4 regions of the Nocardia callitridis genome follow, and region 1 is predicted to be linked to each of the others. Evidence: riboswitches for the same ligand, from Rfam matches in the RefSeq annotation. Region 1 holds a riboswitch; each other region holds the start of a gene.
What was found. Region 1 has a riboswitch for S-adenosylmethionine ahead of ABEA50_RS19120 (amino acid ABC transporter permease). Riboswitches for the same ligand answer to the same signal wherever they lie in the genome.
Positions count from the first base shown of each region.

Region 1 (3,204 bases):
GGTGCAACCGTTGCTGTGCTGGTCGTGGGCCTCGACCGTGCCGGTCACGGCGACCGAGCGCACGACGCGCGCGAGTACGACCGTGGCGTGCGGGCAGTTCCTCGTCTTCGACACCGCCGACTACCGTGCGATCGGCGGCCACGCGGCGGTCGCCGACAGTGTGACCGAGGATCTGGACATTGCCAGAGCGCTGCGCCGTAGCGGACGTCGCACCGCGGTGCTCGCCGCGGAGCAACTCGCGCACACGCGCATGTACCGGGACGCACGCGAATTGGACGCCGGGTACACCCGCTGGCTCTGGTCGGCTTACGGCGGTTCGGTTTTCGCCGGGTCCGCCGTGGGAGCCGTTGCCGCACTGGCCTTCCTGGTGCCGCCGATCGCCGCGCTGTGCGGTCACGGCAGGCTGCGCCGCACAGGCATCCTCGGTTATCTGGCCGCGACCACCAGCAGGCTGCTGGCCCGCCGTCTCGAGACCGGACGCCGCGCGAATGTCGCGGATCTACTCGCGAGCCTCGCTCATCCACTCGGCGTCGCCGCCTACTTCCGGTTGTGGGTGCGATCCTGTCGCCTCCGCCGACGGGACGGATTGCGCTGGAAGGGACGGGCGCTCGCGGTCCCCGGCCGCACACCCGAACCGGCCGCTTCGGTGTGATTCCGCATCGCCGCGTGCACCAACGGTCCGACTTCGTCGCCGAATTACCAAGGGGTAAAACATGTTCGGGTCGAATGGGGCGGCATGCCGGACCATGCGATGGCCGACCGACAAATGAAGTAGCCGACCGGCCCCGTCGCCGGCGCTACCACGGCCGGGCAAGATGGACCTCGGTCGAACATTCTGCGCCTTGCGCTGGCACTACCCGGATCGGTCGACGCGGGCAACGCATCACCCGAACGCTGTCCGGCGCCACCCGCTGGGTAGGCAAGCGGGGTAGCTCGTCCGCAGGCGCGTTGCCGACCGCCTCGATTCGTGGCAGGGCTTGCGTCGAATACCGTATCTACCTCCCTGAAGCCCGTGCGGCAATGGCTACATTCAGCGTGATCGCTTTCCTTGTCTGATGTTTCGGGCGCTGGGCATGATGGTTCGGCTCGGCGGTTGTCGGTTCGGGGCCTCGGCCGCTGACCCGACGTTCCACCGAGCCGAAATCAACCATCCAGAGCGACCGAGAGACCTGGCTCGTCGACGTCGCAGCAACCCCTCGAGCGATCGGGTGCGGGTGCTTCCGCCGGGATCGATGGAGGAACGACGTGGGAATTTCCGCTGATCATTTCGTCTGCTGGCGGCGCCGACACATCGATTACGGCAAGGTCGGATCGGCTGGTTGTCGTCACTGATCCGCGCAGCCAGCAGTTAGCCACCCGAGACTGGCCGGGTGACGTGACCGGTGCCCGAGTGGCACGGTCACCCACGTTCCGTCGAAGGACCCGAGATGAGTGCGTCAGTCGCACCCGGCGAAGCGGACACCGCTGAGACCCACCCCGAGAACACCGCCGACACCGGCACCCAGACCACCGTCGACACCACCGCATCGTCCACGGTGGTCGACGGCCGGCACACGCCGACCACCCCGAAGATCGCGCCGACCAGGCACCCGTGGCGGTGGGTGGTCAGCGTGATCGCGCTCGTGGTGCTCGCGCAGTTCGCGCACGGCCTCGCCACCAACCCCGGCTGGGACTGGCCGACCTTCGCGCAGTACTTCACCGCGCGATCGGTGCTGACATCGCTGAAGGTCACCCTCGAGCTCACCGCATGGGGCACCGCGCTCGGATTCCTGCTCGGCACGGGGCTGGCGATCGCGCGCCTGTCGAACAACCCGGTATTGCGGGTGATCTCGTGGGGCTACATCTGGGCGTTCCGCTCGATCCCGCTGATCGTGCAGCTGCTGTTCTGGTTCAACATCGCCTACCTGTACCGGACGATTTCGCTCGGCATCCCGTTCGGCCCCGCGTTCTTCACCTTCGAGGTCAACGGCGTGATCAGCGGGTTCACCGCGGCCGTGATCGGTCTGGCGCTGCACCAGGCGGCGTATTCGGCCGAGATCATCCGCGCGGGAATCATCTCCGTCGACGCGGGCCAGCTCGAAGCCGCCGCCGCACTGGGCATTCCGAAGGTGCGTCAGTTCCGCACGGTGGTGGTTCCGCAGGCGATGCGCTCGATCCTGCCCAACGCCACCAACGAGGTGATCAGCCTGTTCAAGGGCACCTCGATCGTGTCGGTGATGGCGATCGCGGAGCTGTTCTACCAGGTCCAGGTGATCTACGGCCGCAACGGGCGCGTGGTTCCACTGCTGATGGTGGCGACGGTCTGGTACATCGTGCTCACCACGGTCCTCTCGGTGGCACAGCACTACATCGAGCGCCACTACGCCAGGGGCAGCACGGGCCCCGTCGCGCCACCGCCGTGGCGACGAGCGTGGGACAGGGTGCGTGCTGTCGCCGATTCCGATACCGCCACCACCGGTTTCGCACGGGCGCAGGCACAGCCGTGACCGAGACAGCTACGACCGAAACCGGCGCGCCGAGCACGAATACCCCCGAGGCAACGCCGGTGACAACCGGGGGCACCCCGGCCACAACCCGAACCACACCGTCCACCACCGAGACCACACCCACCGAAATGCTCGCCGTCGAGGTGCGCGGGGTCCGCAAATCCTTCGGCGCGCGCACGGTGCTGCGCGGCATCGACCTCACCGTGCGCTCCGGCGAGGTGGTGACCGTGATCGGACCGTCGGGGTCGGGCAAGTCCACCTTGCTGCGCTTGATCAACCACCTGGAATCCCTCGACGCGGGCACGGTGCGCATCGACGGCGAGCTGATCGGCTACCGCCAACGCCGCGACACCCTGCACGCGCTCTCGGATCGGGCGGTGCGCAAGCAGCGTTCCCGGATCGGGTTCGTATTCCAGCAGTTCAATCTGTTCGGGCACCTGACCGTGCTCGACAATGTCACCCTCGCACCGCTTTCGGCGCAACGCCGCGACCGCGCCGAGATCGAGGCCGAGGCGCACACGCTGCTGCGGCGCGTCGGCATCGGCGAATACGCCGACGCGTATCCGCGCAATCTGTCCGGCGGACAACAGCAACGGGTGGCGATCGCCCGCGCACTGGCACTGCGACCGAGGGTGATCCTCTTCGACGAGCCCACCTCCGCCCTCGACCCCGAACTCGTCGGTGAGGTGCTGGAGGTGATCCGTGACCTCGCGCACGA
Region 1 covers NZ_BAABJM010000003.1:313,770-316,973, reverse strand. Annotated here, with positions in the region: gene ABEA50_RS19125 (glycosyltransferase family 2 protein) at 1-652, shown strand, start outside; SAM riboswitch class I at 1,145-1,239, shown strand; gene ABEA50_RS19120 (amino acid ABC transporter permease) at 1,428-2,486, shown strand; gene ABEA50_RS19115 (amino acid ABC transporter ATP-binding protein) at 2,615-3,204, shown strand, end outside.

Region 2 (3,204 bases), on a different contig from region 1:
GACGGTGCCGTGTGCGGCCTCGGCCTCACAGGTTTGGCCGTCCGGGGTGAGCAGCACCGAGGTCATCAGGCCCAGCGAACCGAAGCCCTGCGCGACGGTGTCGGACTGCACATCGCCGTCGTAGTTCTTGCAGGCCCACACGTAGCCGCCCTCCCACTTCATGGAGGAGGCGACCATGTCGTCGATGAGGCGATGCTCGTAGGTGAGGCCCGCCGCGTCGTACTCGGTCTTGAACTCGGTCTCGAACACTTCCTGGAAGGTGTCCTTGAACATGCCGTCGTAGGCCTTGAGGATGGTGTTCTTCGTCGACAGATACACCGGGTAGTTCTGCTGCAGGCCGTAATTGAGCGAGGCACGCGCGAAGTCGACGATCGACTGCTTGAAGTTGTACATCCCCATGACGACGCCGCCGTCCTCGGGCATCTTCACGACCTCGTGCTGGATCGGTTCGCTGCCGTCGGCGGGCGTGAAGGTCAGGGTGACGGTGCCCTCTTGGTAGACCTTGAAGTCGGTGGCGCGGTACTGGTCACCGAAGGCGTGACGGCCGATGATGATCGGCTTGGTCCAGCCCGGCACCAGGCGCGGAACGTTGGAGATAATGATCGGCGCACGGAAGATGGTGCCGCCGAGAATGTTTCGGATCGTGCCGTTGGGCGAGCGCCACATCTTCTTCAGGCCGAATTCCTCGACCCTCGCCTCGTCGGGCGTGATGGTGGCACATTTGACGCCGACACCGTGCTTCTTGATGGCGTTCGCGGCGTCCACGGTGACCTGATCATCGGTCTTGTCCCGGTATTCGATGCCGAGGTCGTAGTACTCGAGGTTCACGTCGAGATACGGATGGATCAGCTTGTCCTTGATGAACTGCCAGATGATCCGAGTCATCTCGTCGCCGTCGAGTTCTACGACGGTGCCTTCAACCTTGATCTTGGACATGGATCTTCGTGTCCTCCTAGGATGGTGCCCTCGTTGCACGGCCAGGCGAACACGCTTGTGAGCGGACCCCAGCTGTTCCAACAGACAACGTATATGCCCCGCGTTGTCCGCGAGACAGGTGGTGCAAACAAGACAAGCGTACTGCTTCTGCATTCCCCACCGAGCGGGCATCCCCGATTACGAACGTCACAACCCTCATGGCGAAAAACTATTACTGATCGGTAGATTTCAACCGCCCAGGTCAGCACGGGGCCCGAACAACCCAGCCTGCCGCGACGGGACATAATCCACGAAAGTGATCGTCGCCACAATCCCCCGCCCGTGCGACCACCCGTTCCCGCGATGACCGCGCCGCTGGCCGACCGCCCCCACCCACCACCGCGCATGGACCGCGCCGAGATCACAGCAGGGATTTCGAGCGTCGACCCACCCCCGCTATGATGCGAAAAGGTCATGAGTGCCAGCGCCAAGCCCCGGCTCGCTGGCCGGCAACCCTCCAGCAGCGGGTGGGGTGCTCCGGGTGATGACCTGGCTCTCGAAGGTCGGGAGCAAGCGCGCTTGCAGGAGGTTTCCAGCACATGAGCGAATCAGCCACGCCATCGTCCGAGAACGAACCCACCATCGATCCCGCGCAATGGTCGTTCGAGACCAAGCAGATCCACGCCGGGCAGACCCCCGACAGCGAAACCAACGCTCGGGCCCTGCCCATCTACCAGACCACCTCCTACACCTTCCGCGACACCGATCACGCGGCCGCACTGTTCGGGTTGGCCGAGCCGGGCAACATCTACACCAGGATCATGAACCCCACCCAGGACGCGGTGGAGCAACGCATCGCCGCACTCGAAGGCGGTGTCGCCGCACTGCTGGTGTCCTCCGGGCAAGCCGCGGAAACTCTCACCATCCTGAATCTCGCGGCGGCGGGCGACCACATCGTGTCCAGTCCGCACCTCTACGGCGGCACCTACAACCTGTTCCACTACACGCTGCCCAAGCTCGGCATCGACGTGAGCTTTGTCGAGGACCCCGACGACCTCGAGCAGTGGCGCACCGCCATCCGGCCCAACACCAAGGCCCTCTACGGGGAAACCGTCGGCAACCCGAGCAGTTCCGTGTTCGACATTCCCGGCATTGCCGCCGTCGCCCATGCCGCGGGCCTGCCACTGATCGTCGACAACACCGTGCCGACGCCGTACCTGCTGCGCCCCTTCGAACACGGCGCCGACATCGTCGTGCACTCCGCCACCAAGTATCTCGGCGGCCACGGCGCGGCCATCGCGGGCGTGATCGTCGACGGCGGCACCTTCGACTGGACGGTCACCGACCCGTCGGGCCAGCCGCGCTACCCCGGCTTCACCACCCCCGACCCCAGTTACCACGGCGCGGTCTTCGCCGAACTCGGCGCACCGGCCTTCGCGCTCAAGGCCCGCGTGCAACTGCTGCGCGACCTCGGCGCGGCGGTGTCCCCGTTCAACGCGTTCCTGATCGCCCAGGGCATCGAAACACTGAGTCTGCGGATCGACCGACACGTCGCCAATGCGCACGCCGTCGCCGAGTTCCTCAGCGCCCAGCCCGAGGTGACCGCCGTGCATTACGCCGGGCTCTCGACCTCGCCGTGGTACGAACGCGGCAAGCGGCTGGCACCCAAGGGTGTTGGCGCCGTGATCGCCTTCGACCTGCGCGGGGGCGTCGAGGCGGGCAAGAAGTTCGTGGACGCGTTAGTGCTGCACAGCCATGTGGCTAACATCGGGGACGTGCGTTCTCTGGTGATCCATCCCGCGTCGACCACACATTCGCAGCTGACTCCCGAGGAGCAAGTGGCCTCCGGCGTCACCCCGGGACTGGTGCGACTCGCGGTGGGCATCGAAGGCATCGATGACATCCTCGCCGACCTGCGTGCCGGATTCGCGGCCGCGACGACGTGACCGTGAGCATCGAACCAGGCACCGCCCGTTCCGCGGAATCGGCAGCGAGTTTGCTACCCCCGCCCGACGGACGACTCGGCTTGATCGGCATCGGTGATGTCACGCTGGAAAGCGGCGCCGTCGTCCCCGACGTTCATCTCGCGGTCCAACGCTGGGGCGAGTTGTCCCCCGCGCTGGACAATGTGGTGCTCGTAGAGCACGCGTTGACCGGTGACTCGCATGTCGTCGGCATCCCCGACGACATCCACTCGCTGCCCGGTTGGTGGGACGGCATGGTGGGACCGGGCGCACCGGTGGATACCGACGAGTGGTGCGTGATCTCCACCAACGTGTTCGGCGGCTG
Region 2 covers NZ_BAABJM010000001.1:416,911-420,114, forward strand. Annotated here, with positions in the region: gene ABEA50_RS01940 (NADP-dependent isocitrate dehydrogenase) at 1-936, opposite strand, end outside; SAM riboswitch class IV at 1,386-1,497, shown strand; gene ABEA50_RS01945 (bifunctional o-acetylhomoserine/o-acetylserine sulfhydrylase) at 1,515-2,861, shown strand; gene metX (homoserine O-acetyltransferase MetX) at 2,870-3,204, shown strand, end outside.
Region 2: linked by a shared signal. The riboswitch ahead of ABEA50_RS01945 (bifunctional o-acetylhomoserine/o-acetylserine sulfhydrylase) and the one ahead of ABEA50_RS19120 (amino acid ABC transporter permease) in region 1 are both predicted to bind S-adenosylmethionine.

Region 3 (3,204 bases), on a different contig from region 1:
TGCCGGGGACCTCCAGCGCGCGGTCGGCGTTGGCGCCGGTCGAGAAGATCACCGCGTCGTAGAACGTGCGCAGGTCGTCGAGGGCGATGTCGGTGCCGTAGTCGATATTGCCGAGCAGGCGGACCTGGGGCTTGTCGAGCACCTTGTGCAGTGCGGTGACGATGCCCTTGATCCTGGGGTGATCGGGTGCGACGCCGTAGCGGATCAGGCCGAACGGCGCTGGCATCCGCTCGAACAGGTCGATGCTCACCTCGGCATCGGATTTCATCAATGCGTCGGCGGCGTAGATTCCGGCCGGTCCTGCGCCCACGATCGCGATGCGGAGCGGGCGAGTCGCTGCACTCTGTTCGGTCATCTTTACGCGCACCCTTAATGGTCGGAAAAACTTTTGACAGACGTCTTCTTAGCCCAGGCTAAGTTATCGCACCGGGTCGGCGGTACCTCTACGATGCGAACGAAGCGAAACCCCTGGCTGGTGGCCATCCGGCGCTCGCGTCGCCACGGCCGCTGAGCTGTATGTTCTCCCGGTTCTCGGGGTGAGGACAGCGGGCCGCTCCCCGCGATTCTATCGGTGCGCGACGGGGGTTCCCCGTGCCGGTGCGGTGAATCTCGTGACGTTCGCGGCGGGCGACTACGGTTGCCGGGTGGTCCGGTGCGTCCGGTTCATGGTGATCGCCGTGTGCTGTCCGGTTGGTCCGGTGCCTGGTCGAGGTCACCGCGGCCCCCGGTGTCGGATACCGCGCGCGACCAGGGATCATCGGAGCATGACCGAGCAACCATCCACCGAGGCCGACGACGACGTGATCACGGTCGACCAGACCGACGCGCGGTCGCTCGTGCCGTTCATCGCGGCGGGTGTGCTCGCTGTCCTCGTGCTCGCGGGCATCGTCATCGGCGGCCTGCTCTCGCCCGCTGAGAAAAATGTCACAGCGGCCGACAAGCTCGCCGCCGCGGTGCGCAATTACGTCGAGGGCGTCAACAGCGCGCACACGCTCGCCCCGTCCGGGGCGGTATGCCGCGACTTCGATGCGGGGCGTTCGCCGTTGGCCGGCCAGGACGGTGTCGAAAAGACCGTGGAGGTCACGAATATCGACACCCCCGAGGCCAATGGCGAACAAGGGAAGGCCACGGTAACCACGAAAGTCGACGGCAAAGAGACGACCGCGCAATGGCGGCTGATCAGCTCCTCGGGCAAATGGCTGGTGTGTAACCAGCCGATTCCCGCAGGCTGAGCGCTCGGCGCTACCGTTTGACAGGTTGCCCCCGCTGCATGCAATCTCATTCATAGGTCATGAGAACCAGTGTCAAGCCCCGGCATTACTGGTCGGCAACCCTCCTCCGCGGTGGGGTGCTCCGGGTGACGACCCGGCCGCGTGTCGAACCCGCTCGCGGCAAGTGCGGATTCACAGGAGGTCCACATGAGTTATGCCGGTGACATCACCCCGGCGCAGGCGTGGGAGCTGTTGCGCGACAACCCCGAAGCCGTGCTCGTCGACGTGCGCACCGATGCCGAATGGCGCTTCGTCGGTGTGCCCGATACCAGTTCGATCGATCGGCCGACGGTCTTGCTCGAGTGGGTCGACGTGCAGGGTGCGCGTAACCAAGCGTTCGTCGAGCAACTGCGTGCCGAACTCGCGGGCCGCGAACAAGCCCCCGTCGTCTTCCTGTGTCGTTCCGGTCAGCGTTCCATCGGCGCGGCGACCGCAGCGACCGCCGCGGGATTCGCGACCTCCTACAACGTGCTCGACGGTTTCGAGGGCGGCATCGACGAATTCGGCCACCGCGGCGCCACCGGATGGCGTGCGCTCGGCTTGCCCTGGCGGCAGTCGTGATCACCGGTGGCGCGTTCGAGCGCCCACTACCCGACGGCGTCGGCCCCGCGACCCTCGGTGTGCGCGGGGGATTGCGGCGCTCGGGTTTCGAGGAGACCTCGGAGGCGCTGTATCTGACTTCGGGTTTCGTGTATGAGAGCGCTGAGGCCGCCGAAGCCGCGTTCACCGGCGAGGTCGAGCATTTCGTCTACTCCAGGTACGGCAATCCGACGGTCGCGATGTTCGAGGAGCGCATGCGGCTGCTCGAAGGTGCCGAAGCCTGCTTCGCGACCTCCAGCGGAATGTCGGCGGTATTCACCGCATTGGGTGCGCTGCTGCGCGCGGGCGATCGACTTGTGGCCGCGCGCAGCCTGTTCGGTTCCTGTTATGTGGTGTGCGACGAGATCCTCCCGCGCTGGGGTATCGAGACCGTCTTCGTCGACGGTGACGACCTCGAGCAGTGGGAAGCGGCTTTGTCGGTGCCGACGGCGGCGGTGTTCTTCGAGACGCCAGCCAATCCGATGCAGACACTGGTCGACGTGCGCAAGGTCGCCGAACTCGCGCACGCCGCGGGCGCGAAAGTGGTGCTGGACAACGTCTTCGCCACCCCGCTGCTGCAACGCGGGTTGGAGCTCGGCGCCGACGTGGTCGTCTATTCGGGTACCAAGCACATCGACGGTCAGGGGCGAGTGCTCGGCGGTGTCATTCTGGGCGCCGAGGACTACATCAACGGACCGGTGAAGACGCTGATTCGCCACACCGGGCCCGCGCTGAGTCCGTTCAACGCGTGGATCCTGCTCAAGGGGTTGGAGACGATGCCGCTGCGCGTGCGTCAGTCCGCGGACTCGGCGTCGCGCATCGCGGAATACCTGGATGGCAGCGACGCCGTCAGCTGGGTGCGGTATCCGACGTTGCGTTCGCATCCGCAGTACGACCTGGCTACCTCGCAGATGAGTGGCGGAGGAACCGTGGTCACCTTCGAGCTGAAAGCGGCCGAGGCCGAGGCGAAGAAGCGCGCCTTCGAGGTGCTGAACGGCCTGCGGATCATCGACATCTCCAACAATCTGGGTGATGCGAAGACGCTGATCACCCACCCGGCCACCACTACTCACCGCGCGATGGGCCCGGACGGCCGCGCAAGCATAGGTCTCACCGACGGTGTGCTGCGTATCTCGGTGGGCCTGGAGGACATCGAAGACCTGCTCGGCGATCTGGATGCCGCGCTGAGTTGAGCTTCCCGCTGCTTCGGTCGGGTTCAGTCGACGAGGTGGACAGCGAGGGAGCCGGTCCGAGCAGTCGTGGTGTACCGACGGCGGGCAGTGGGTTCGCTGGTGCGGCGATCCGCCGTGGAAGCCCTGTGCCGAGCGTTGGCTCGGTGAGTGCGGTCGGGGAG
Region 3 covers NZ_BAABJM010000001.1:1,016,552-1,019,755, reverse strand. Annotated here, with positions in the region: gene ABEA50_RS04360 (FAD-dependent oxidoreductase) at 1-355, opposite strand, end outside; gene ABEA50_RS04355 (Rv0361 family membrane protein) at 765-1,232, shown strand; SAM riboswitch class IV at 1,288-1,404, shown strand; gene ABEA50_RS04350 (rhodanese-like domain-containing protein) at 1,419-1,832, shown strand; gene ABEA50_RS04345 (O-succinylhomoserine sulfhydrylase) at 1,829-3,043, shown strand.
Region 3: linked by a shared signal. The riboswitch ahead of ABEA50_RS04350 (rhodanese-like domain-containing protein) and the one ahead of ABEA50_RS19120 (amino acid ABC transporter permease) in region 1 are both predicted to bind S-adenosylmethionine.

Region 4 (3,204 bases), on a different contig from region 1:
CCGGTGACACCGGGTAGGTGTTGCAGCGCGTTGTCGATCTCACCGAGTTCGATGCGGCGACCGCCGAGCTTGATCTGATCGTCGGCGCGGCCGAGGAACACCAGACCCGCACTCTCGTTGCGCACGAGATCGCCGCTGCGATAAGCGCGTTCCCAGCCGACCGAGGGCAGTGGCGCGTATTTCTCGGCGTCCTTGGCCGGATCGAGGTACCTGGCCAGGCCGACACCGCCGATCACCAGTTCACCGGTTTCGCCTTCGGCCACCGGGTTTCCGGCCTTGTCCACCACGACCAGGTCCCAGCCGTCCAGCGGTAGTCCGATCCGGATCGGCGGGTTGCCGTCGAGCAGCGCCGCGCACGCGACCACCGTCGCCTCGGTGGGGCCGTAGGTGTTCCACACCTCGCGTTCCGAATCACCTTTGGCCGCGAGGCGTTCGGCCAGTTCCGGTGGTACCGCCTCGCCGCCGAAGATCAACAGGCGCACGGCATCGAGTGCTTCGGCGGGCCAGGTCGCCGCGAGCGTCGGCACCGTCGAGACGACGCTGATCTCCCTGCGTACCAGCCATGGGCCGAGATCGGCGCCGGTGCGCACCAATTCGCGTGGCGCGGGAACCAGGCAGGCGCCGTTGCGCCAGGCCAGCCACATCTCCTCGCAGGAGGCGTCGAAGGCCACCGAAAGACCGGCGAGCACGCGGTCGCCCAGTCCGATCGGCTCGTCTTGCAGGAACAGCCGTGCCTCGGCGTCGACGAAGGCGGCGGCATTGCGGTGCGTGACCGCGACGCCCTTGGGGGTTCCGGTCGAGCCGGAGGTGAAGATGATCCACGCGTCGTCGTCGGGGGCGGGCAGCGCGGACGGACTGTCGTCGGCGCGGGTCTGCTCGGCGGCGCGAATACCCGCGGCGGTGGTTTGCACACCCTCGCCGGTGACGATCGCGGTGACCTGCGCTTCGCCGAACACCAGTTGCGCGCGTTCGGGGGGATCGTCGGCGTCGACCGGGACGTAGGCGGCACCGACGTAGAGGACCGCGAGGATGGTGACGTAGAGCTCGTGGCTGCCCGACGGCATGCGGACGCCGACACGATCACCGCGCCGCACACCGGCGATGGCCAGCCGGTTCATCGTGTTCTCGATCGCGACGACGAGTTCGAGATAGCTCAGCGTGACGCGGCCGTCATCGATGGCGGGGGCGTCGGGGTCGGCCTGCGCGGTGGCGGTGAGGATATCGACGAGGGTGCGCGGCGCCGGCGTGCGCGCACCGCCCGCGAGTGCGGGCGAAGTCTCCGGTATCGGCGGGGTCACCTCGGGGACCTCTTGGGCTTCTGGTTCGAGCATGACGCTCCGCCCACCTCCCATCGACGTGCCTCGCATCTCTCTTGTTGTTTCACAGCTGGGTTACCAGTGGGCAAACGCCCAGGTGACCGATTGTCTACATTACCTGGGCCTGCCCGTATCTACTGCTCGCCGAACGATTGCCAAAGGCGGGGGAGTGGTCGTGGCTCGTTGCGGGAACCGCCGGTCGAGGCGCGCTTTCCGATGCCGATGCCTGGTGGACGCCCGCATCGGCGCGGTTCGCCAGATGATCGCTGCGACGCTCGGGAGGCGCCGGTGTGATTCGGCTCATCGTCCGGCGTCGGTGCGGCTCAGTGGAATCGGGCGCGGTGGGCGGGCGCGCGAAGGTGTTGACACCGTGGGGGGGCTTCTGTCAATCTCGGATGAGGTCATGAGTACCAGCGTTCAGCCCCGGCTTGCTGGTCGGCAACCCTCCTCCGCGGTGGGGTGCTCCGGGTGACGACCAGGCCGCCGTTCACCCGAACGCGGCAAGCGCGGACTCGCACGATCCCCTGATCACGGGTCCCCGGAGCCGATGGGATTACCTGATGACCACCGCTGTAGACCAGTCCTGTGCCGCCCTCGCCGAAGTGTCCGGCCGTGACCTCGAGGTGCCGCTCGTGCAAGGCGGAACCACGCGATACGCCAACTTCGACTACGCCGCGAGCGCACCCGCGTTGACGCAGGTGACCGACCGGATCCAACAGCTGCTCCCGTATTACGCCAGCGTGCATCGCGGCGCCGGTTACGCCTCGCGGATCTCCACCGAGTGTTACGAGGCGGCCCGAGGGTCGGTGCGTGAGTTCCTCGACGCCGACACCGATCAGGTCGTGGTGTTCACCCGCAACACCACCGATTCGCTGAACCTGCTCGCCGCCTGCGTTCCCGGTGACACCGTCGTGCTCGACGTGGAACATCACGCCAATTTCCTGCCGTGGGCCCAGCACGGCCGCCGCGTGGTCCGTGCCGCCGACACCGTCGAAGAAACCATCGAACGCCTGGTCGCCGAACTGTGCGCCAAGCCGGCCGCGTTGCTCGCGGTGACCGGTGCCTCGAACGTGACCGGTGAGGTGCTGCCGCTGCGCCGGTTGGCGACCATCGCACACGAATGCGGCGCGCGGATTCTGGTCGATGCCGCCCAGCTCGTGGCACATCGGCGAATCAGCCTGCGCGACAACGACATCGATTACCTGGCTTTTTCCGGTCACAAGCTGTACGCGCCGTTCGGTGCCGGTGTGCTCGTCGGCCGCCGCGACTGGTTGGAAGACGCCGAGCCGTACCTGGCCGGTGGCGGCGCCGTGCGTGAGGTCACCACCACCGAGGCCAAGTGGGCGGCGGCACCGCAGCGGCACGAGGCGGGTTCACCGAATGTGCTCGGTGCCGCGGCATTGGCCGCCGCCTGCGAGGCGATCGCCGCGATCGACACCGAAACCCTTGTCGCGCAGGAACGACGACTCACCGACCAGTTGCGCGCCGGACTGTCGGCGATCCCCGGCGTGCGGCTGTTGCGCATCTGGGACGACAGCGCCGACGCCGTCGGTATCGTCGCGTTCACCCTGGACGGTTTCGTCCCCGGCCACGTCGCCGCCTACCTTTCGGCCGAGCACGGCATCGGTGTGCGCGACGGTCGCTTCTGCGCGCACCCGCTGCTGGCTCGCCTCGGCATCGACGGCGCGCTGCGCGCGAGCGTCGGGCTCGGCACCACCGACACCGATGTGGATCGTTTGGTCACCGCCGTCCGCATGCTCGTCGAGCAGGGCGCGACGTGGGATTATGCGGCTACCGACGGCCTGTGGAGCCCCACTCCCGAAACCCGTCCCCTCGGACCGGGCGCCCCCGATGCGGCCCCTTGCCTCGTGGACTAGGAGTGTTTCGC
Region 4 covers NZ_BAABJM010000001.1:1,817,860-1,821,063, forward strand. Annotated here, with positions in the region: gene ABEA50_RS07730 (Pls/PosA family non-ribosomal peptide synthetase) at 1-1,331, opposite strand, end outside; SAM riboswitch class IV at 1,716-1,829, shown strand; gene ABEA50_RS07735 (aminotransferase class V-fold PLP-dependent enzyme) at 1,877-3,193, shown strand.
Region 4: linked by a shared signal. The riboswitch ahead of ABEA50_RS07735 (aminotransferase class V-fold PLP-dependent enzyme) and the one ahead of ABEA50_RS19120 (amino acid ABC transporter permease) in region 1 are both predicted to bind S-adenosylmethionine.